DNA from 4 places in the Streptomyces sp. NPDC005483 genome. Region 4 is predicted to be linked to each of the others. Evidence: riboswitches for the same ligand, from Rfam matches in the RefSeq annotation. Region 4 holds a riboswitch; each other region holds the start of a gene.

What was found. A riboswitch is a leader RNA that binds a small molecule or an ion and turns the genes downstream of it on or off. The one in region 4 is predicted to bind cyclic di-AMP.
Positions count from the first base shown of each region.
Region 1: it holds a riboswitch for cyclic di-AMP, as region 4 does, so the genes downstream of both, ABZT06_RS40140 (M23 family metallopeptidase) here and ABZT06_RS44010 (C40 family peptidase) in region 4, are expected to answer to the same signal.
Region 2: it holds a riboswitch for cyclic di-AMP, as region 4 does, so the genes downstream of both, ABZT06_RS03910 (M23 family metallopeptidase) here and ABZT06_RS44010 (C40 family peptidase) in region 4, are expected to answer to the same signal.
Region 3: it holds a riboswitch for cyclic di-AMP, as region 4 does, so the genes downstream of both, ABZT06_RS00910 (M23 family metallopeptidase) here and ABZT06_RS44010 (C40 family peptidase) in region 4, are expected to answer to the same signal.

Region 1 is NZ_JBEXEA010000033.1:20,318-25,799, reverse strand. It holds gene ABZT06_RS40160 (response regulator transcription factor) at 1-26, opposite strand, end outside; gene ABZT06_RS40155 (histidine kinase) at 14-1,171, opposite strand; gene ABZT06_RS40150 (hypothetical protein) at 1,243-1,503, opposite strand; tRNA gene ABZT06_RS40145 (tRNA-Met) at 1,622-1,695, shown strand; cyclic di-AMP (ydaO/yuaA leader) riboswitch at 2,006-2,163, shown strand; gene ABZT06_RS40140 (M23 family metallopeptidase) at 2,175-3,200, shown strand; gene ABZT06_RS40135 (aldo/keto reductase) at 3,355-4,299, shown strand; gene ABZT06_RS40130 (PrsW family intramembrane metalloprotease) at 4,343-5,482, opposite strand, start outside.
Region 2 is NZ_JBEXEA010000002.1:126,651-132,132, forward strand. It holds gene ABZT06_RS03900 (pitrilysin family protein) at 1-598, shown strand, start outside; gene ABZT06_RS03905 (pitrilysin family protein) at 595-1,983, shown strand; cyclic di-AMP (ydaO/yuaA leader) riboswitch at 2,195-2,355, shown strand; gene ABZT06_RS03910 (M23 family metallopeptidase) at 2,369-3,121, shown strand; gene ABZT06_RS03915 (GntR family transcriptional regulator) at 3,311-4,006, shown strand; gene ABZT06_RS03920 (HPr family phosphocarrier protein) at 4,134-4,415, opposite strand; gene ABZT06_RS03925 (GNAT family N-acetyltransferase) at 4,613-5,482, shown strand, end outside.
Region 3 is NZ_JBEXEA010000001.1:199,825-205,306, reverse strand. It holds gene ABZT06_RS00915 (Tat pathway signal sequence domain protein) at 1-647, opposite strand, end outside; gene ABZT06_RS00910 (M23 family metallopeptidase) at 862-1,794, opposite strand; cyclic di-AMP (ydaO/yuaA leader) riboswitch at 1,799-1,956, opposite strand; gene ABZT06_RS00905 (alpha-galactosidase) at 2,265-4,340, opposite strand; gene ABZT06_RS00900 (tyrosine-protein phosphatase) at 4,547-5,344, shown strand; gene ABZT06_RS00895 (DUF6126 family protein) at 5,357-5,479, opposite strand; gene ABZT06_RS00890 (XRE family transcriptional regulator) at 5,476-5,482, opposite strand, start outside.
Region 4 is NZ_JBEXEA010000044.1:54,451-59,932, forward strand. It holds gene ABZT06_RS43990 (DUF397 domain-containing protein) at 1-136, opposite strand, end outside; gene ABZT06_RS43995 (helix-turn-helix transcriptional regulator) at 146-1,006, opposite strand; gene ABZT06_RS44000 (ATP-binding protein) at 1,221-1,679, shown strand; gene ABZT06_RS44005 (DUF6328 family protein) at 1,723-2,322, opposite strand; gene ABZT06_RS44010 (C40 family peptidase) at 2,416-2,889, opposite strand; cyclic di-AMP (ydaO/yuaA leader) riboswitch at 2,893-3,104, opposite strand; gene ABZT06_RS44015 (hypothetical protein) at 3,443-3,748, opposite strand; gene ABZT06_RS44020 (ATP-dependent Clp protease proteolytic subunit) at 3,756-4,391, opposite strand; gene ABZT06_RS44025 (hypothetical protein) at 4,776-5,159, shown strand; gene ABZT06_RS44030 (hypothetical protein) at 5,207-5,458, shown strand.

The DNA of each region.
Region 1 (5,482 bases), on a different contig from region 4:
TTGTCCTCGGCGATCACCACACGCACGGCAGCTCCACATCGATCACGGTCGGGCCCCCGGCGGGGCTGGTCACTTCGAAGGTCCCGTCGAGCGCGGCGACCCTGCGCCGCATCCCGAGCAGCCCCGAGCCCGCGGACTCGTCGGCGCCGCCCCGGCCCTCGTCCCGCACCCGCACGGTCAGCCCGCGCCGGGTCCGGGCCAGCCGGACCTCGGCCCGGTCGGTACCGCTGTACTTGGCGACGTTGGTGAGCGACTCGGCCACCACGAAGTAGGCGGCCGCCTCCACCGCCGCGGGCGCCCGGGTGCCCGCGTCCAGACCGCCGTCGTCCACACGCACGGCCAGTCCGCTGCCGGCGGCGAGCGCCCGCACCGCGCCGACCAGACCCCGGTCGGTGAGGATCGGCGGGTGGATCCCGCGCACCACGTGCCGCAGCTCGGTCAGCGCCTGCTCGGCCTGCGACTGGGCGTCGTCCAGCAGCTTGCGGGCGGCGTCGGGGTCACGGTCGTAGGCCCGCTTGGCGAGGCCGATCCGCATCGACAGCGCCACCAGGTTGGCCTGGGCGCCGTCGTGCAGGTCCCGTTCGATGCGGCGCAGTTCGGCCTCGTGCGCGGCGATCGCGTCGGCCCGGGTCTCCTTCAGTTCCTCGACCCGCCGGGCCAGCCTGGCCTTCGGGGAGGGCATGAGCAGCACGGTCGACCAGCGGGCCTCGGTGTCCGCGAGCCGCACGATCAGCGGAAGGACGACGGGGTCGCGGCGCAGCGCCCCGGCCCACACACCGTCGACCACCAGGCCGAGGGGCCACAGCGGGAGGGCGAGGGCGAGGGCGAGGAGGGCGCCGTAGAGGTAGTAGGCGAGCATCCAGCGGAAGTCCCTGAGCGTGCCGGGGTCCCGCACCGAGATGCGCAGCCGCTCGCGGAGCGTGCCGGTCATCGGCGTGTACGCCTCGGGGATCTCCCTGCCCGTCCACAGAGTGGTCAGGTTCCGCTTGGCGCCGGCGATCCGCCGTATCAGCAGCACGGCCTCGGGCAGCAGCCAGCAGCCGACCACGGCGACCGTGCCCACGGCGGCGATCAGCAGCACCGTGATGAAGAGGTACACGCCGAAGCACATCGCCGCGGCCACGAAGAGATGCACGGTCGCCATCGCCGCACGCCGCACCGACTTCCACATGCGGCTCACGCTAGACGAACGACCCCCGGCGCACGGTGTAGCCCGCTACACCATCGGGGGCGGGGCGAGGCTCACTCCCCGTGGCCGTCCGCGGCGGCCCCTTGGTCCCGTACCCAGTTCCGGTGGGCGTTGGACCCCTCGCGGCCGGGAGAGAGTCTCAGGACGGCTCCGTCGTCGATCTGCTCCAGGCTCGTCACCACATAGGGAGAACCGGCCTGCACCGCCAGTCGGATGCTGCCGTTGCCGAACTCCGTCACCCGCAGCGTCCGGCCGCCGGACAGCGGGATGTCCCGCTTGCCGATCTCCACCGGTCGCTCATCGGCTGCCGCCATGGGCCCCTCCTCGTGCGCGTGAGGGGCGCCACGGTACGCCGCCGAGCGGGAAACCGGGCCTCCGGAACAACCCTGGCGCGAACCACCTCGCGGATGACGTATGCTGGTCACACAACGACGCGGGGTGGAGCAGCTCGGTAGCTCGCTGGGCTCATAACCCAGAGGTCGCAGGTTCAAATCCTGTCCCCGCTACTCAAGGCTCAGGGCCGGAGTCCATTCACTGGACTCCGGCCCTGAGTGTTTTCCCGGCCGTGTCACACGGTACGACGTCTTCGTGACGCCGGGTGAGTGAGTGACCGCCCTCCGCGCAAGAGCTGACATACCGTCAATGCCTGTGTGTTGCCTGAGGAAGGGCCAACTCGCCCGTTTTTCGCCGTTCATGGGCCGTAAGTCCAGCGGGATTTCGTTAATGATCAAGCGGAACAGCTTGGAATCGGGCCCCCGGGTCTATTAACGTTCGATAACGCAGCGCGGTCGTCCCAGCCGTCACAAGAGACGGCTCCGTGCTCACGCGCCGAATTCCGCAAGGGAACCGGGGAACCACCAACTTGGGGTGAATCGCTCGTACGCCGCCGTGGCAGCACGGCCGGTATACGCGCGTAGGAGACCTTCCTGCTCCGAACCCGTCAGCTAACCCGGTAGGCGAGAAGGAAGGAAAGGAGCGCGCCCACGTGGCGTCCAACCCGCCTGCCCCCGAGGCGCCGTACGTAAACAGCGACACCCTCGTGTACGGCGGTTACCGCGCCGACGACGAGGCCCCGCTCGGCGAGTGGAACCCCACCGCGGACTCCCTCGCTCCCGTACGAGGCCGGCATCGCGTCACCAAGCAGCGCGGCGGAGGATTCGCCCGTAGCTCCACCGTTCTCGGCGTCGGCGTCATAGCCGCCGTCAGCGCGGGCGGGATGGCCAGCGCCAACACCGGCAAGCCGCCGGTCTCCATCTCCATGCCCGACCTGGGCTCCGTGAGCTCGCTCATCTCGAACGACTCCGACACCGCCGCGGACGACACGAGCGCCTTCAGCAGCGTCGGCGCCACCACCGCCGACACCGCCCAGGGCACCTCGGACGCCGGTGAGGCGCTGCGCTCGCGCATCCTGGCCCAGGCCGAGGTGCAGCAGGACCAGATCGACACCAAGGCCGCCCAGGCCGTCGCGGACGCCGCCCAGAAGGAGGCCGACGCGGCCGCCGCCAAGGCGGAGAAGGACGCTCAGGAGAAGGCCGCCGCCGCGAAGAAGAAGGCGGAGGAGGAGGCCGCGAAGAAGGCCGAGGCCGCGCGCCTGGCCGAGCTCGCCAAGCAGTACACGCTGCCGACCTCGTCGTACACCATCACCGGGACCTTCGGTCAGGCCGGTTCGCTGTGGTCCTCCGGCTACCACACGGGCCTGGACTTCGCCGCCCCCACGGGCACGCTCATCAAGGCGATCCACAGCGGCACCATCACCCAGGCCGGCTGGGCCGGTTCCTACGGCTACCGCACGATCCTCACCCTCGACGACGGCACCGAGCTGTGGTTCTGCCACCAGTCCTCGATCAATGTCAGCGTCGGCCAGAAGGTCGGCACGGGTGACGTCATCGGCCGCGTGGGCGCCACGGGCAACGTGACCGGCGCGCACCTGCACCTGGAGGTCCACCCGGGCGGCTCGGCCGACGGCATCGACCCGATGACGTGGCTGCGCGGCAAGGGCCTCACCCCCTGACGTTCCCGCGAGTTCCCGCGAACTCCGGCAGCCCTGACGACGTCCCCCCGACGTCAGGGCTGCCGGTGCTTCGGAGCGGCTGATTCCGTTTGTTTACGAGGACTTTGCGGCCGTGGCGGAAGACCGGCGTCCGGCGCGGGCGTTGACGTATGGCATGACTTCTCTTCGCAAGCTCGGCTCCTCCGACCTCGAGGTCTTCCCGCTCTCCCTCGGCGGCAACGTCTTCGGCTGGACCGCCGACGAGGCCACGTCCTTCGCCGTCCTCGACGCGTACACCGCGGCCGGCGGCAACTTCGTCGACACGGCCGACTCGTACTCGTCGTGGGTCGACGGGAACTCCGGCGGCGAGTCCGAGACGATCATCGGCAGGTGGCTGGCGGCCCGCGGCCACCGCGACGACGTCGTCATCGCCACGAAGGTCAGCCAGCACCCCGACTTCCCGGGCCTGTCCGCCGCGAACATCAAGGCGGCGGCCGAGGCGTCGCTACGGCGCCTGGGCACCGACCACATCGACCTGTACTACACCCACTTCGACAAGCCCGAGACCCCCGTCGAGGAGATCATCGGCGCGCTGGACGAGCTGGTGAAGGCGGGCAAGGTGCGGGCGATCGGCGCCTCCAACATCTCCGCCGCGCGCCTCGCGGAGTCCCTCGCCTTCTCCGACGGCGAGGGCCTGGCGCGGTACGTCGCCCTCCAGCCCCACTACAACCTGGTCTCGCGCGACACGTACGAGGGTGAACTCGAGGCAGTCGCCGCCCGGGAGGGCCTGGCCGCCGTCCCGTACTACGCCCTCGCCTCCGGGTTCCTCACCGGCAAGTACCGCGCCGGTACGACGGTGGAGAGCCCCCGCCAGGCGGGCGCCGGCAAGCACCTGGAGACCGAACGCGGCCGGAAGGTCCTCGCAGCGCTCGACGACATCGCCGAATCCCACACCGTCCCGGTCGCCACGGTCGCCCTCGCCTGGCTCGCCGCCCAGCCGACGGTCGCGGCCCCGATCGCGTCCGCCCGCACCGTGGAACAGCTTCCCGCGCTGCTGGGAGTGGGCGATCTGGTGCTGACGGAGGAGGAGCTGGGACGCCTGGCGGAGGCGTCGGCCTGACCCTCCGGCACACCCCTCGACCGCTGCGTGGATCTACGTCCGTCTATGTCCGGTACGGGTTGTACGCGGGGTAGGGCACCGTCGGGTGGACCGGGGGCTGGACCGGGTGGACCGGGTGCGGGGGCTGGGCCGGGTATCCGTACACGCCGTACACCGGCCAGGGCGGCGCGGCCACCGGTACCGGCGGTGCCGTCGTCCGGGCCGCGTGGTCCAGCGCGGGACGCGCCACGTCCCGCCGTCGCCACAGCTCGTGCAGCAACTCCCGCTCCCGTACGACGAAGTCCGCGTTCGCCCGCCCGAGCCGCCCCCGGTGCCGTAGGAACGCCAAGGACGTCGCGTACGCCTCGTACTGCGAGACCGCCCGCGCCGCGGCCCGCCCGCCGAACTGCCGCCGCGCGTAGTCCCGTGCCACCCGCCGCGCCCGCATCGAGCCCAGCACATACGGCTCGGTCGGCGTCAGCCACCCCGCGACGGCGTACGCGGGCAGCTCCTCGCGCACGGTCTTCAGCTCCCGCTGCCGCGTCCAGATGACCAGCCAGGTCAGCAGCGCGAACGCCGGGAGCATGAACATCGCGTACACCGCGAAGAAGCCGAACTGCCCGAACGTCGAGGAGCCGTTCCACGTGGCGTGCATGCCCATCGCGAGCAGCAGCCCGGACAGCGGGACGAGAATCCTCCGGACGCGCTGGCGTTCCGCCGACAGCGCGGAGATGCCGAAGCCGATGCCGGTGAGGACGGTGAACAGGGGGTGCGCGAACGGCGACATCACCACGCGCACGAAGAAGGTCGCCGCGGTGACGGAGGCGATGCCCCGGTCGCCGGTGAGCTGGTCGGTGCCGAAGGCGGTGCCGAGGTAGAGGATGTTCTCGGTGAACGCGAAGCCGGTGGCGGTGACTCCCGCTATCACCACGCCGTCGACGATCCCGGTGAAGTCCCGTCTGCGGAACAGGAAGACGAGCAGAACGGCTGCGGCCTTGGCCGACTCCTCGACGATCGGCGCTATCACGGTCGCGCCGAGAGTGTCCGCGCCGGTCGGGTCGGCGGTCGCCGTCGCTATCCACTTGGTCGCGAAGCTGTTGGCGATGATCGCTATCAGCGCGGCCGCGCAGGCGCCCCAGGCGAAGGCGAACAACAGATTGCGCCAGGGGCCCGGTTCGACCCGGTCGAGCCAGCGGAACGCGGC
Region 2 (5,482 bases), on a different contig from region 4:
GCTGCCGCACGACGGGACCCGCGAGGCGGACGCGGCCGACCTCGCCCTGACCGTTCTCGGCGGCGGCGAGTCCTCCCGCCTCTACAACCGGCTCGTACGGCGCGACCGTACGGCCGTCGCGGCCGGCTTCGGCCTGCTGCGCCTGGCCGGTGCGCCCTCGCTGGGCTGGCTCGACGTGAAGACCTCCGGCGATGTCGAGGTGCCGGTCATCGAGACCGCCATCGACGAGGAGCTCGCGCGGTTCGCCGAGGAGGGCCCCACGGCCGAGGAGATGGAGCGCGCCCAGGCCCAGTTGGAGCGCGAGTGGCTGGACCGGCTCGGCACCGTCGCGGGCCGCGCCGACGAACTGTGCCGTTTCGCCGTCCTGTTCGGCGACCCGCAGCTCGCCCTGACCGCCGTACAACGCGTCCTGGAGGTGAGCGCCGAGGAGGTGCGGGAGGTCGCCAAGGCCAAGCTGCGCCCCGACAACCGCGCGGTGCTCGTCTACGAGCCCACCGCCCCGGCCGAGATCGCCGACAGCGCCGAGGAAGCCGCCGAGGACCCGCAAGCCGCGGCGACCGTAGAAGCCAGCGACGACAACGAGGAGGCGGCCAAGTGACCGAGCTCGCCGCGATGGAATTCCACCCGCAGCCGCAGGCGGGCGAGCCCAAGGTCTGGGCCTTCCCCGCCCCCGAGCGCGGGACGCTGGACAACGGCCTCACCCTGCTGCGCTGCCACCGCCCCGGCCAGCAGGTCGTCGCCGTCGAGGTGCTCCTGGACGCGCCCCTGGACGCCGAGCCGGCCGGCCTGGACGGTGTCGCCACGATCATGGCGCGCGCGTTCTCCGAGGGCACCGACAAGCACTCCGCCGAGGAGTTCGCCGCCGAGCTGGAGCGCTGCGGCGCCACCCTCGACGCGCACGCCGACCACCCTGGCGTCCGCCTCAGCCTCGAAGTGCCCGCCTCCCGCCTCGCCAAGGCGCTCGGACTGCTCGCCGACGCGCTCAGGGCACCCGCGTTCGCGGACAGCGAGGTCGAGCGGCTCGTCCGCAACCGCCTCGACGAGATCCCGCACGAGCTGGCCAACCCGTCCCGCCGCGCCGCCAAGGAGCTCTCCCGGGAGCTGTTCCCGGCGGACTCGCGCATGTCGCGCCCGCGCCAGGGCACCGGGGAGACCGTCGAGAACATCGACTCCGCGGCCGTACGCGCCTTCTACGAGAAGCACGTGCGGCCCGCCACCGCGACCGCCGTGGTCGTCGGCGACCTCACCGACATCGACCTGGACGCGCTGCTCGCCGACACCCTGGGCTCCTGGACCGGCTCCACGGCTCAGCCGCGCCCGGTACCGCCGGTGACCGCCGACGACACCGGCCGGGTCGTCATCGTGGACCGCCCCGGCGCCGTCCAGACGCAGCTGCTGATCGGCCGCGTCGGCGCCGACCGGCACGCACGCGTGTGGCCCGCGCAGGTGCTCGGCACGTACTGCCTCGGCGGCACCCTCACCTCCCGCCTGGACCGCGTCCTGCGCGAGGAGAAGGGCTACACCTACGGCGTACGGTCGTTCGGCCAGGTCCTCAGGTCCGCCCCGGACGGCTCGGGCGCCGCGATGCTCGCCATCAGCGGCTCGGTCGACACCCCGAACACCGGTCCCGCGCTGGACGACCTGTGGAAGGTGCTGCGCACGCTCGCCGAGGGCGGACTCACCGACGCCGAACGGGACGTCGCCGTACAGAACCTCGTCGGTGTGGCGCCGCTCAAGTACGAGACCGCGGCGGCCGTCGCGAGCACACTGGCCGACCAGGTCGAGCAGCACCTGCCCGACGACTACCAGGCGACCCTGTACCAGCAACTCGCCGCGACCGGCACCGTCGAGGCCACCGCCGCGGTCGTGAACGCCTTCCCGGTGGACCGGCTGGTGACGATCCTGGTCGGTGACGCGGCCGCCATCAAGGAGCCCGTCGAGGCCCTCGGCATCGGCGAAGTCAAGGTCGTGACGGCCGAGTAGACGAACCCTGACTCGAAGGGGCCCTGGTGACACGAGTGTCGCCAGGGCCCCTTCGACACCCAGATCTCTTAGATGTCCGAATTGGGCAGGAGGTTGCCTGTCTGCCCTGTGGGATGCGCTACAAACACCCCGATCGGTTTGGGGATTGAAAGTGGCCCCGCTTAGCGTCCTCTGGGCTGTCCGTCAGGCACCGAGCCGCGCCCGCGGCACCGGACAGTCATCGCCGAGTCCCCGCATGGCGCGAGCCAGGGGAGCCGGGGACCCACCAAGTCCCTGGGGTGAATCGGACGCCCGCGCACCGCGAGGGGGTCCGTAGGAGACCTTCCTGCTCCGAACCCGTCAGCTAACCCGGTAGGCGAGAAGGAAGGAAAGGACCAGCCACCACATGGCGTTCACCTGCGCCACCGGGAAGCACCGTCGTCCCAGCCGCATCAAGCGCACCACCGCCCGCGCGGCAGGCGTCGCGGCCCTCGCCACCACCGGCGTCATCGGCACCCTCGCCGCCCCGGCGCTCGCCGCCGACAACTCCGTCGAGCAGACCGGCCTGATGCCGGTCGTCAGCGTCGGCGACTCCCTCGCGGACCAGCTCGACGCCCAGGCCGAGGCCCAGGCGCAGGCCGCCGCGCAGAAGAAGGCGGCGGCGGAGGCCAAGCGCAAGGCCGAGGCGCGCGCCAAGGAGATACGCGAGGCCAAGGAGCGCGCCGCCCGCGAGGCCGAGCGCAAGCGCCTCAACGCCTTCGTCGCCCCGATCTCCGGCTCCTACATCTCCACCGGCTACAAGAGCGGCGGCTCCCTGTGGTCGTCCGGCAGCCACACCGGTGTCGACTTCCACGCCGCCAGCGGCACCTCCGTGCACGCGGTCGGCCGCGGCACCGTCGTCGAGGCCGGCTGGGGCGGGGCGTACGGCAACAACATCGTGATCAGGATGGCCGACGGCACGTACACCCAGTACGGCCACCTGTCGTCCATCGGCGTCTCGGTCGGCCAGTCGGTCACCCCCGGCCAGCAGATCGGGCTGTCCGGCGCGACCGGCAACACCACCGGGCCGCACCTGCACTTCGAGGCGCGCACCACCCCCGAGTACGGCTCGGACATCGACCCCGTCGCGTACCTGCGCTCGCACGGCGTGAACGTCTGACGACCCACCGCGCGATCCTGGCGAGGCCCCGGCTCTTCCGAGCCGGGGTTTCGTCGTTTCCAGCGCCCCGTTGTCCAAAAAATATCCCTGGATTCCGGTCCGCCGTCGGAAATTCCCGCTCATTGCAATAGAGTCACTGAACACACGTCAATCGGCGACGTTTCACGGGGATTAAGACGGAGGTCGGACATGCGTATTCCGGCGCACTCGGTATGCACGGCGATCCGCGACGACATCGTCGCCGGTGTCCACGAGCGCGGGAGCCGGCTCACCGAGGAACTGCTCGCCCGCCGCTACGGGGTCTCCCGCGTCCCGGTCCGCGAGGCCCTGCGCACCCTGGAGGCCGAGGGCTTCGTGGTGACGCGGCGGCACGCGGGCGCGTGCGTGGCCGAACCGACCGAGCAGGAGGGCGCCGACCTCCTGGAGATGCGCATGCTCCTGGAACCGCTCGGCGCCTCCCGGGCCGCCCAGCGGCGCACCGAGGCCCATCTGAAGGTGCTGCGCGGCCTGGTCAGGCTGGGCCAGGAGCGTGCCAGGCGGGGCAACAGCGACGATCTGCGCTCCTTGGGGGGCTGGTTCCACGAGACGCTCGCGCAAGCCTCCGGCAGCCCGGCGCTGACCTCGATGCTGACCCAGCTGCGGCACAAGATCGCGTGGATGTACGTCGTGGACGCGCCCGCCGACCCCGTGGAGTCCTGGGTCGAGCACGGCGCGATCGTGGACGCGGTGGCACGCGGGGACGGCGAGCGCGCGCGGGCGATCACGGCGCTGCACACCGAGCGCTCGGGCGCGGTGCACCGGCTGCGGTTCGTTTCCGGGCAGGACCGCGCGGACCGTGTGAGGACCTCGCAACATCCTGTAAACGTGACGGGTGTGCGGCATTAACACGGGCACCGTATACAAAGAGGGAGTAATTCGCGGGGGACTATTTCTGCTGCCCGCGGAAGGGAAATGCGAAGGGCCCGCCCGATAATTCGGACGAGCCCTTCGATGCTTTTCAGGGCACCTTTGCTCAGACGGTCTCGGGAAGCTCCTCGAGACCCTCGGCGACCAGCTTCGCGAGCCGGTCGAGGGCCGCGTCCGCGCCCTCGGCGTCGGAGGCGAGGACGATCTCCTCGCCGCCCTGCGCGCCCAGGCCGAGAACGGCCAGCATGGAGGCCGCGTTGACGGGGTTGCCGTCGGCCTTGGCGATCGTCACCGGGATACCTGCGGCCGTGGTGGCCCGGACGAAGATGGAAGCGGGGCGGGCGTGGAGGCCCTCGGCCCAGCCGACGTTGACGCGGCGCTCAGCCATGTGATGCTGCCCTTCGGTGTTCAGGGTTGTCTAGACCAGTTTCCCACACGTGAAGCGTCTCCGGAACGGACCTGGAGTCCCTCCGGGGTGAGACGTCGGACCGCGGCCTCGGCCCGACTTCCGTCCTTGCGCGTTCTCGCGCGTTCTCCACAGACTGCCTCGCGCCGTTGTCGTACGCGAGCCGTACTCTGGGGCCCATGCAGAGCGCGTCGGACCGGCACGAGTACCCCGCCCACTGGGAGGCCGACGTGGTGCTGCGCGACGGCGGCACCGCGCGCATCAGGCCCATCACCGTCGACGACGCCGATCGCCTGGTCAGCTTCTACGAGCAGGTCTCGGACGAGTCGAAGTACTACCGCTTCTTCGCGCCCTACCCTCGCCTGTCCGCCAAGGACGTCCACCGCTTCACGCACCACGACTTTGTGGACCGGGTGGGGCTCGCCGCCACGGTCGGCGGCGAGTTCATCGCCACCGTACGCTACGACCGCATCGGAGCCGACGGGATGGCCGCCTCCGCCCCCGCCGACGAGGCCGAGGTCGCCTTCCTCGTCCAGGACGCCCACCAGGGGCGCGGCGTGGCCTCCGCCCTTCTCGAGCACATCGGGGCCGTCGCCCGCGAGCGCGGCATCCGGCGCTTCGCCGCCGAGGTGCTGCCCGCCAACGTCAAGATGATCAAGGTGTTCACCGACGCCGGGTACACCCAGAAGCGCAGCTTCGAGGACGGCGTCGTACGCCTGGAGTTCGACCTGGAGCCCACCGACCGCTCGCTCGCCGTGCAGTACGCGCGCGAGCAGCGCGCCGAGTCGCGGTCCGTACAGCGGCTGCTCACCCCCGGTTCCGTCGCCGTCGTGGGCGTCGGCCGCAGCCCCGGCGGTGTGGGCCGCAGCGTGCTCGCCAACATCCGGGACCACGGCTTCAACGGCCGCCTGTACGCCGTGAACAAGGCGTTCCCCGAAGAGCAGAAGGAGCTCGACGGGATCCCGGCACACCGCTCGGTGCGGGACATCGACGGCCCCGTCGACCTCGCGGTCGTCGCCGTACCGGCCGAGCACGTCCCCGAGGTCGTC
Region 3 (5,482 bases), on a different contig from region 4:
CGCCCTTCGACCCGGATCACGGCACGGACGGGGCCGTCCTGCTCGACCGTGATCTTCTCGATCCGGCCCGCGAAGCTGTCGAGGTCCGCGCCCTCGCGCACGGAGTCCTGGCGCAGGGCCACCAGCCGTCCGTCGCGCGCGATCTCGGTCGTGCCGCGCCGGATGCCGCGTACGACGGTGTCGGAGCCCTTGGCCCCGAAGACGGCGGTGATCACGCCGGTCGACACCTCGATCCGGCCGCCGACGCCCCGGCCGACGGTGACCCGGTGGGCGGGCTCGGCCGGACTGCCCGCGCTCAGCAGATAGCCGTCGGCCCGCGGTGCGTCGGGGGCGATCGCGTGCGCGGTCCACTTCACCGAGCCGTCGGGCCAGTAGGCGGTGGGCCAGCTCTGGACCGGGACCTCGTCGCCGCCGGTGGTGGCGAGCCGGAACCGCTGCTCCGGGCGGTGGGTGCCGCGCGCCCACGGCACGCCCCAGGTGGCACCGGCGTGGGCGTCGGGCGGAGAGCCCTCCAGCCAGTGGAGCTCGGTGTCGTCGTCGTCGCCGGCCGCCGCGGCGGCGGTACGGGACTGGGCCCAGGAGAACTGGGTGAGGGCGGCCGCGGCTGCGGCGCCCTTGAAGACGGTGCGTCGGTCGACGCCGGACACGGTGACCTCCGAAGGTCGTAGAAAGCGCTTACGCGGCAACGGAGTTCACTCTGTCTCCACCCTCCCCTCCCTGTCGACGCCCTGAGCCCCCTCGCCACAAGAACGCAATGAAGTGATCATGAAGGGGCACACACTCACGCGTGGGAGTCGCTGACGAAACACCGAAGGCCGGACCCGGGGATCGGGGTCCGGCCTTCGGTGGCACAGGGGGGCGTCAGCCGACGGCGACACCCTTCGAGCGGAGGTAGGCGACCGGGTCCACGTCGGAGCCGTAGTCCGGCGTGGTGCGGATCTCGAAGTGCAGGTGCGGGCCGGTCACATTGCCGGTCGCGCCGGAGAGGCCGATCTGCTGACCCTCGGTCACGGTCTGACCGGCCGAGACGGAGAGCTGGGACAGGTGGGCGTACTGCGCGTAGTAGCCGTCGTTCAGCTTGATGACGACCTGGTTGCCGTAGGCGCCGCCCCAGCCCGCGGAGACGACCGTGCCCGCGGCCACGGCCTTGAGCGAGGTGCCGGTCGGGACGACGAAGTCGACGCCGGTGTGGTAGCCGCTGGACCACATGCTGCCCGCGACGCGGTAGCCCGTTCCGATGGTGGCGCCGCTGACCGGGAGGGTGTAGCCGCTGGAGCTGCTGGTCGTGTCGGAGCTCTGGGTGGCAGCCGTTGAATTCGAGGACGACTTCTTCGACTCCGCCTTCTCGGCCTTCGCCGAGGACGCCGAGGAGGAGGACCCGGTCTTCGCCGTGCTCGCCTTTGCCTTCTTGTCGATCGAGAGCTTCAGGCCCGGGTGGATCAGCGACGGGTCGTCGCCGATGGCCGCACGGTTGTCGGCGTAGAGCCTCTTCCAGCCACCCCTGACGTTCTGTTCATCGGCGATCTTCGAAAGATAGTCGCCGACCCGCACCGAATAGGTGCGCACCGTCGAGGTCTTCGCGGTGCTCTTCTCGGCAGCGGTCTTTTCGGCGGACTTCTGCGAGACCGGAATCGACTGAACGGCCTTTTCCGAAACGGACTGCGGGGTGGCGGCGTGAGCGCCGGTGGCGCCTATGAACGGCAGCGCGAGCGCGGCGCCTCCGGTTCCGGCGACGGCGATCGAGCGGGTGAAACGCTGGGACTTCGGACGGCGGTGCTTACCCTTCGCGGGCATGGCGAATTCCTCTCCGGCGCCTGCGAGGTGAGCTGTCGGGTGCGGGCTGGAGATGCCCGGCCGCGCCGAGACGCGGCTATACCCCAAGCCGTTCCGGAGACCGGAACAGGCGGTGATACCTGTGGGTCCCCCGCTCCTGCCGTGCACGGGTGAGTGAGTGTGGGGAATCCGTTCGGCGGCAGGATTGGGCGTCCGACCGGATCGGTGGCGAACGTAAACGAGCAAGACACAAAGGGACAAGTGAGAGGTTGCCCGGATATGCGTTTCCCTTGATCCCGAATGCGAATTACCGGTCACCCTGCGTGAATCGAGCACCCTCCACCCGCCCAAATCCCCTTGAGCGGCCTGCGAATTACGTGAACATGACGGGCGACGCACCGTCACGGATATGACGCTCCTCACGTCACGAATTCACAGGAACCCTCATCCCGGGCGGAGCTGGAAGGAGGCCATCAATTCGGACAGAAGCCCTATATGTGACGCAGTCGGATAACCGTCGCATCAAGGTCTCCACGCAAACCGGTACGGAGCCCGTGATGCAGCAATACGACCCCCCGGTGAACTTCGCCCGTTTCGGGGCATTCGTACGACGCCGCCGGGTCGAGCCCCCGCAGCCGCAGCGAGGGGACGGGCTCGCCGTACTTCTGTGCCTGAAGCCAGGCGAGGACGACGGTCTCGCCCCCGAGCACGTACTGCACCGCGCTCAGTCCGCCCCGCGGAGGCCGCAGCCGGTAGAGGTCGCCGCGCTGCACCAGGGGCCGGATCTCCTTGTAGAGACCCACCCACCGCCCGGCTTCGGCGAGCTCCTCATCGGTCCACTCCGAGAGGTCCCCACCCACTCCGAGCACTCCGGCCATCGCGCTCACGAACCGGAACCGCAGAGAGCTCACCCGTCCGTTGAGCTGGGTGTTGGGACTGTCGGTGACCCAGGCCGCCATCACGCGCGCGGGGTGGATCTGACTGAAGCCGTGCTGGATGGCGAGCCGGTCGAGGGGGTCGGTGTTGTCCGAGGTCCACACCTGGTCGGTACGGCCGAGCACCCCGAGGTCGATCCGGCCGCCACCCCCCGAGCAGGACTCGAAGGCCACGCCCGGGTGAGCCTCCCGCAACCGGTCCAGCAGGGCGTAGAAGCCGCGCACATGGTCGACCCACAGGCGCTGCGGGTAGGGCTCGCCGGGCCAGCCCGCGTCCGTGAAGCAGCGGTTGAAGTCCCACTTCACATAGTCGATCGGGGCCGAGGAGAGCAGGGTGTCGAGCTGCTCCCACAGATACTCCTGAACATCCTCGCGTGCGAGGTTCAGTACGAGTTGATTGCGGAACTCCGTCCGCTTTCGTCCCGCTTGGTACTGCACCCAGTCCGGGTGGGCACGGTACAGCTCGCTGTCCGGGTTGATCATCTCCGGCTCGACCCAGATGCCGAACTGCATGCCGAGCGCGCGCACGGAGTCACCGAGCGGCTTGAGGCCGGAGGGGAAGCGGTCGGGGTTGGGCGCCCAGTCGCCGAGCCCGGCCCGGTCACTGGTGCGGGCGCCGAACCAGCCGTCGTCGACCACGAACAGCTCGACGCCGATCGACGCGGCACGTCGGGCCAGGGTGAGCTGCTGCTCCTCGGAGATGTCGAAGTTCGTGGCCTCCCAGGAGTTGAACAGCACGGGTCGGTCCTGGTCCGCGTCCGGGATGACGTACGCCCGCTGGTAGGCGTGCCAGGCTCGGCTGGCGCCGCCGAAGCCTTCGTCGCTCCAGAGACCGGCGAAGAGGGGCGTCGTGAAGGACTCCCCGGCCGCCAGCCGGAGCAGCCCCGAGTCGTCGTATCCGGCGCCGCCGGTGATCTGCACGCGCGCGTCGGGCAGTTGCGCCACAGCGATCCGCCAGGACCCCGACCAGCCGAGGGCGACGCCGTAGACCTCGCCCCGCTCCTCGGTTGCGTCGGTGTCGAGCGCGACCCACGGCAGGTGCTGGTGGCCGGTGTGGCCGCGGCGGCTGCCGATGACCTTCTCGCCGTAGGTGAGCGGGGTCCGGGAGAGCAGGGACTCTGCGGCCCAGCGGCCGTGCAGCTGGGACAGTCGCCAGCCGTCCTCGCGGTCGGGCAGGGTCCAGGTGGCGGAGTCGGCGCGCAGCAGTTCGACCGGGGCCGGGCCCTGGTTGTCCAGAGTCACCCAGCGCTCCAGGATGTCGTCGCGCATCCGGTAGTGCAGCGTGATGCCCAGCCCGCCGTCGCGGAACCGCAGCCGCAGCTCGTCGCCCTCGGTGTCGTACGCCTCGAAGCTCCACTCGGTGCCGCGCCGCTCGTCGGTGCGCACGGACAGGGCGGGGCGGGTGAAGCGGGGGCCGCCCTCGACGGGGTACTCCTCGCGTCCGTCGAGCGGGGACTCGAAGGGCCAGTACTCGGGCAGCGGACGTACGGCGAGGGTCTCGGCGTCGGCCAGGGCGATCCTCGGGCCCCAGTGCAGGTGCAGCAGCTCGTCCTCGGCCGTGAGGTGCAGGGCGTAGCTGCTGGCCGGCCCGGACAGAATCCACGTACGGCCGTTGTCGGCGATCTCCAGCATGGTGTCCCTCACAGATTCGAACAGGTGCCAACAGGTGCACTCAGGCACCAACATCATCAATGGCTGACAGCCCTGGCTGCAACGGCTGTGGACAAGTGATTGCCGTCCCTGTGGACAACTCATTGCCCCAGGAATCCATGTCGTATGGTCGAGAGCGCGCCCCGCCGACGAGTCGCGTCGGCGGAGCCCGGCTGGGAGGAGCCCCCGTGACGCAGCAGATCCCGTCGACCGAACCCGAACTGTCAGGTGTCCGCAATTTCCGCGATGTGGGCGGACTGCCGACGGCGGACGGGCGGCGGGTGCGGTACGGGGTGCTGTTCCGCAGCGGTCACCTCGCACACGCGACCGAGGACGACGCGGCCTTCCTGGCCTCCCTCGGCCTGCACACGATCTTCGACTTCCGCAACGCGGCGGACCAGAAGCTGGAGGGCCCCGACGTCGACCTGCCGGGCGTCACCAATGTGAACCTGCCGCTGAGCGACCCGGCGGAGGGCACCTGGTTCTGGAAGATGGTCCGGGACGGCGACATAGAGCAGCTGCGCGAGCTCCTCGGCGACGGCAAGGCCGCGCAGCGCATGATCAACTCATACCGCACGATGGTCAAGGAGCGCACCGCCGAGCACTCCGAGGTGCTGCGCTCCCTCGCCGGGGACAGCGTGCCCGCCCTCATGCACTGCGCGGCCGGCAAGGACCGCGCGGGTCTGTCCATCGCCGTGACTCTGCTCGCCCTGGGGGTGGAGCGCGAGGCGATCGTCGCCGACTACCTGGAGTCGAACGCCAAGCACCGCCGCTACAAGGTCCGCCGCACCAGCACCGCCACCGACGCCTACTCCCCCGAGGTCATGGAGCTGCTCAGCCCGTTGTTCGAGGCGCGGGCCGAGTATCTGACGGCGGCCTTCGAGACCATCGAGGAGACGTGGGGCGGCGTCGAGGCGTATCTGGAGGAGGGCCTCGGTCTGACCCCCGAGATCCGTGAGCGGCTGCGGGAGCGCCTGCTCGACTGAGCCGTACGGCCGCTACTGCCCGGCTCCCACCGCGAAGAGGAAGTAGATGAAGGCCGCGAAGACGTGGCCGACGGCGAGGTAGATGATCAGGCGCACCCACAGGGCGCGGGGGAACTTCTCCTCCATGTCACTCATGGT
Region 4 (5,482 bases):
GCAGCCCGGCCCATGGCCCGGCCGACGGCCTCGCCGTCTCGACGCAGTTGTTCGCCCCGGTGCTGTAGCTGCTGCGCAGCCAGCGCACTTCGGGCAATCGGGTACTGGAGGTTACGTTCCGAGGCAGGGCAGACATGGTGCCTCCTTACGCGCCGTCACCCATCCCGGCGAGGTAATCCAACGAGTCCTCGGGCGAAAGGGCGTGGATCCGAAGGGTGTTGAAGGCCTCGGTGTAGGCCTGGAGGTCTTCTTTCCGCTCGAGATAGAGGCTACTCGTCAAGTGGTCGAGAACAACCACATCCAGATCAGAAGTGCGCGGAAATGAGAAGATTACGAAAGGCCCCGTGATACCCACATGCGCCCCGGCAGTGAACGGCAGCACCTGCAACCGCACCTGAGGCAGCCGTGCCGCCTCCAGAAGTCTCTCCAGCTGCCGGGCCATCACCTCGGGGCCGCCGACCTCCCGCCGCAACACCGCCTCGTCCAGGACGGCGCTCAACTTCAGAGGCGGCTGCGCGCGAAGGATGTCCTGGCGGGCCAGTCGGACCTCGACCAGGGCGTCGAGACGTTCGTCGTCGAGACCCTCCACCGCGGCCCGGGTCACCGCGCGGGCGTACTCGGGCGTCTGGAGCAGCCCCGGCACGACCGAGGTCTCCAGCGTGCGCATCGCGCTCGCCTGGGCCTCCAGACTGATGAAGTCCCGGTACGTCGGCGGCAGGACGCCGCGGTACGCGTGCCACCAGTGGTGCCGGCCGCCGTTCTCGTCGGAGCCCGCCAATACCAGCAACAGCTCCCGCAGATTCGCGTCCCCCACGCGATAGGCGTCGAGAAGTAACCGCACATCGGCCGGTTTCACCCCGCTGGCACCGGTCTCGATGCGGCTCACCTTCGACTGGTGCCAGCCCACGAGCCGGGCCGCTTCACCGCTGGTGAGCCCCGCACTCGCGCGCAACGCACGCAGTTCGGCGCCCAGTTTCCGCCGGCGCACCGCGGGGCCGTGCTGCATGGCGCTACTCCTTACTCCTTACGAGCCGCCCAAATACGGTCTCGCGTCGCAGAGTTCACCGCTTCGAGCGACAGATATATGCACATCTCGGTGGATCGGCACCCGTCACAGGCCCGGTGATGGCACTCTGGCGATGAACCACCAGTCCGGGACCGTACTCGAACCATCCGCACCGTGTCGGACTCCGGTCCTGTCGGAAAGGGACGACGTCGCCATGGCAGACCACCTGGAAGCATCCGTCACTCTGCCGAGCGAACCCGCCTCGGTCTCCGCGGCCCGCACCTACGTCCTGAGCACACTCGCGGAGTGGGGGCTGCCGCCCACCACGGACGCCGCCGAGACCGTCCGGCTCATCGTCTCCGAACTCGCCACCAACGCCGTACAGCACACCTTCGGGCAGTCACCCACCTTCACGGTGGACATCGAGCTGGACCGCGACGAACAACTGCGCATCGGGGTCACCGACAGCCATCCCCGCTTCCCCAAGCGGCTGCCGGCCGCGGTCCAGCAGGACAACGGGCGGGGGATGGTGATCATCCGCTGGCTCGCCGCCGAGTACGGCGGCCGACTGAGAGTCATGCCCACCCGGGAAGGCGGTAAGACCGTCTCCATCGAACTCCCGTGGGCGGTGCCGGCCGAGCCGGTCACAGCGGCGGGGCAGCAGGAGCCGTGAGAGGCGTCAGACCGGCCGCGGGCGGCCCGGGGCGCCGAAGGGGTCAGCGAAGGCGCGCGGACGGTTCTCGGGGTGATGTTCCTGGCCGGGCCGTGGCTCGCGGGATCACCTCGCGCCTCGCCGACGCAGGCGTGGAGTGCGACTGCGCCGCCTTCCGTTCCTCGGCGAGTCCCGCCCGCCGGACCAGCCGGGGGAGCAGGCCCCACAGGCCCAGGCACACGAGCAGGGTCGCCGCGCCCGCGGCCACTCCGCCGGCCCGGCCCGTCGTCACGTCCACCACGAGCAGCACCGATCCCGTGAACGCGAGCACCAGAACCCCCATGCCGACCGTCGCGAGCCGGGAGGAGACCTGCACGATCCGGGCCTTGGCGCCGCGCTGGAAGAGCGAGCGGTGCAGGGCCGCCGGTGCGGTGAACAGGGCCGCCGCGACGACCGCCAGCAGCAGCGTGGTGACGTACGTGGCGCGCTGGAAGGTGTCGAGGGACGGGAAGCGCTGGGTGAAGGCCAGGGTCAGCAGAAAGGCGAAGAGTATCTGCACCCCGGTCTGGGTCACGCGCAGTTCCTGGAGCAGCTCGCCGAAGTTGCGGTCGGCGCGCTCCAGCGGGGTCTCGTTGCGGGCGGTGCACGGGCGGTGGTCGGCCATGGCGTCACGGGTAACCATCTGGGCCCGTGTCACGCGTCCCGGGAGACCCGAGGGGGCGGTGGCAGGTCAGGTCGCCGCCGCCCCCTCGGGACGTCACTTGACCCGGCCGTACCAGACGCTCTTCGTCCAGATCTTCTGCAGCCTCACCACGTCCCCGGTCTTCGGGGCGTGCCAGATCTTTCCCTTCCCGGCGTAGATGCCGACGTGGTAGACGTTCGAACCCGAGTGGAAGAACACCAGGTCGCCGGCCTTGCGGCTGCCCGCGCCGATGTGGCGGGTCTTGTTGTACTGCTGGGCCGCCGTGCGCGGGAGCTTCTTGCCCGCCTTCTTGAACGAGTACAGCGTGAGCCCTGAGCAGTCGAAGCGGCGGGGCCCGGTGGCGCCGTACTTGTACGGCGAACCCTTCTTGGAGGCCGCTACCTTGAGCGCCTGCGTCGCCGGTGTCGAGGCGGCGGCGTCGGCTGCGACGCCCGGGATCACGACGGAGCCGCCCACAGCGGCGATGGCGAAGGCCGAGGCCGTACCGGCTCGGACCATCAGCGACGGGACACGATTGAGCGCAGTCATGCGCAACCCTTCGTCAGCCGCCTGTGAAGGATGACCTGTCGGATTCGGGCTGGCGAAGTTGCCCGGCCGCTGACGCGGCTTCACCCCAAGGGATGCTCGGCCCGGTCATGACGTGACCGTTCCGGCGACCCGTCGTGCTTGGGTCCTCCACTCCTGCCGATCCACTCCTGTCGACCGGTCATCCGGGCGGCGGCAGGACTCGGCGTCCGCCCGGATCGCCCCGCCGCTGCGGCGGGGGCTTGTCGTCAGTCAGGGATCTTGGCGCACGGATGTCCCAAAAACCCAATGGAACCGGGGGTTTGTGTTGTTACTCACCACTCACCCGTTCGGGTGGACACCTGAGCGCTCGAAGGGGCGTCCAGGGGTCCGCAGCCTCCTCGACCAGCACAGAAACTCCTCATTCCCCTCCTGAACCACGCGCGTTGCGCAACCTGGACGGTCGCGAAAAAGGAGCCGCGCCTCCTGCAAACGGCGGTACGTCTTTTGGTCCGTTTCAACCGCGCCCCGGACGCACCGCCAGACCCGTGGAACGTCCGGAAACACTGCCGGTGCGTCAGTCGCCGGGCTCGGGCGGCACGGTGACCCTGGCCGTACGCCGCTCTCCGTCCAGGACCCGCAGGGCCCGTGCCAGCGTCGCGGCGTGCAGTTCACGCTCACCCCGGCCGTGCATCAGCACCAGCGCGTCGCGCAGCTCGGCCGCCCTGCTCACCAGTGCCTGCGCCGCGCGCAGTCCGCCGTAGGTGTCCTCGTGCCGGGCCGGGTTGATCCGGCCCAGCAGGTCGACCACGTCGAGATAACGGTCGATCAGCTCGCCCTCGGCGCGGGTCAGCGCGGGCAGCGGTGGCAGGTCCGGCACCATCGAGGCCTCACCTCGCGCCCGGAGCGGTGCGCGCGGACTTGCGGCTCGGGACGATCGCGTCCGCCAGGCCGTAGTCCAGGGCGCCCTGCGCGTCCAGGATCTTGTCCCGCTCGATGTCTGCGCTCACCTGCTCGGGACTGCGCCCGGTGTGCCGGACCAGCATCTCCTCCAGGCAGCCCCGCACCCGGATCAACTCCGCGGCCTGGATGGCCAGATCGCTGGCCTGTCCCTGCACGGGCTCGCTCAGCCCGGGCTGGTGGATCACCACCCGGGCACCCGGCAGCACGGACCGCTTGCCCGGGGTGCCCGCCGCCAGCAGCACCGCCGCGGAGGAGCCGGCCTGCCCGAGACACGTCGTCTCCACGTCGCAACTGACGTACTGCATCGTGTCGTAGATCGCCGACATCGCGCTGAACGAGCCGCCGGGGGAGTTGATGTACAGCGCGATGTCCCGGTCCGGGTCCTGGTACTCGAGGTACATGAACTGCGCCATCAGGTCGTTCGCCGAGGTGTCGTCGATCTGCGTCCCGAGGAAGACGATCCGCTCCTCCAGCAGCTTGGAGTACGGATCCATCGTCTTCTGCCCGAAGCTCGTGCGCTCGTGGAACTCGGGCAGGACGTAACGGGCGGTCGGTCGGGTCATGGCGTACCCCTCCTCGTTGCGGACAGCTGTCTGTAAAAAATGTACAGGACGTACGTGGCGTTCGATAGGAGCGGATTTTAACGATCAAGCTAAATGCCCAGGTCGGAGGGGATTTATGGCTCACCGTGGGGGCTCGTGTCTCACATTCCTGTCACCGTTTGACGGTTCTTTGGCGGGAGCGTTGTCGCCGTTGCATTCGGCGATTAGCCAGTGGTCCTCCCTACGGCAACCCTGATCTGCGCGTTTGTCGCGACTCGCTGCGGTATGAGCGTCCGTCAGTGGGTGTGGACGGCCCGGCCCTTAACTGTCGTGCGTCAGTTGACCAACTGGATCGGACCTGACGCACGGCCAGGTGATCGAGGTACTGGTGGCGGAGCTGGTGTATTGACGGATCTCGCCGGTGTCTTGTTGGGGGCTTCGGCGATCAGCGGCGTTGTCGCGTCCGGCCGGTGGCAGCAAAGCGTCTCCACATGGGTGCTCAGCCTCCGCCGCGAGCTTCTCGACCGCACCCTCATCTGGAACGCTCACCACCTGCGCCATGCCCTGAGTGAGTACGAGCGGTTCTACAACGAGCACCGCACCCATCGCTCCCGGCCGGCAGCCGCGCCGCTGCGCGCACTCCCCGAATCCAGCACCGACCCCATGGAGATCGCTCGCCTCGACATACGTCGACACGACCGCCTCGGCGGAGTGACCACGCGTACCAACACGCCGCTTGAGCTGCGCGGACGTGATTCTCGGCACGCACAAGGTCGTGGCGATACTTGACAACTCGTTCGCCCTCCAGCCAGAGGCGGCTGGAGGGCGAACGACCGATGGTGACAGCAGAACCCTTCGACGCCCACAGGACGCAGGAGATGTCCCTCCTGCACAAAGTCGTCGCTCGTCCCGATCTGGAGGCGGCCGTCACTGTCAAACCCGCCATCCGACGAGACCCCTCCACCCTGCGCCTCGCCAAGGAGGTGCTCAGCGCCCGCGCCTGCGCCGCCCGGCTCTCCGTCGTCGTCCGCAACGAACCAGCCCTACTGGCCGGCATACAGCCGCAGAAGCCCGGGCGGGGCCGCTGACAACGAAGCGGCCTGCAGCGGCCA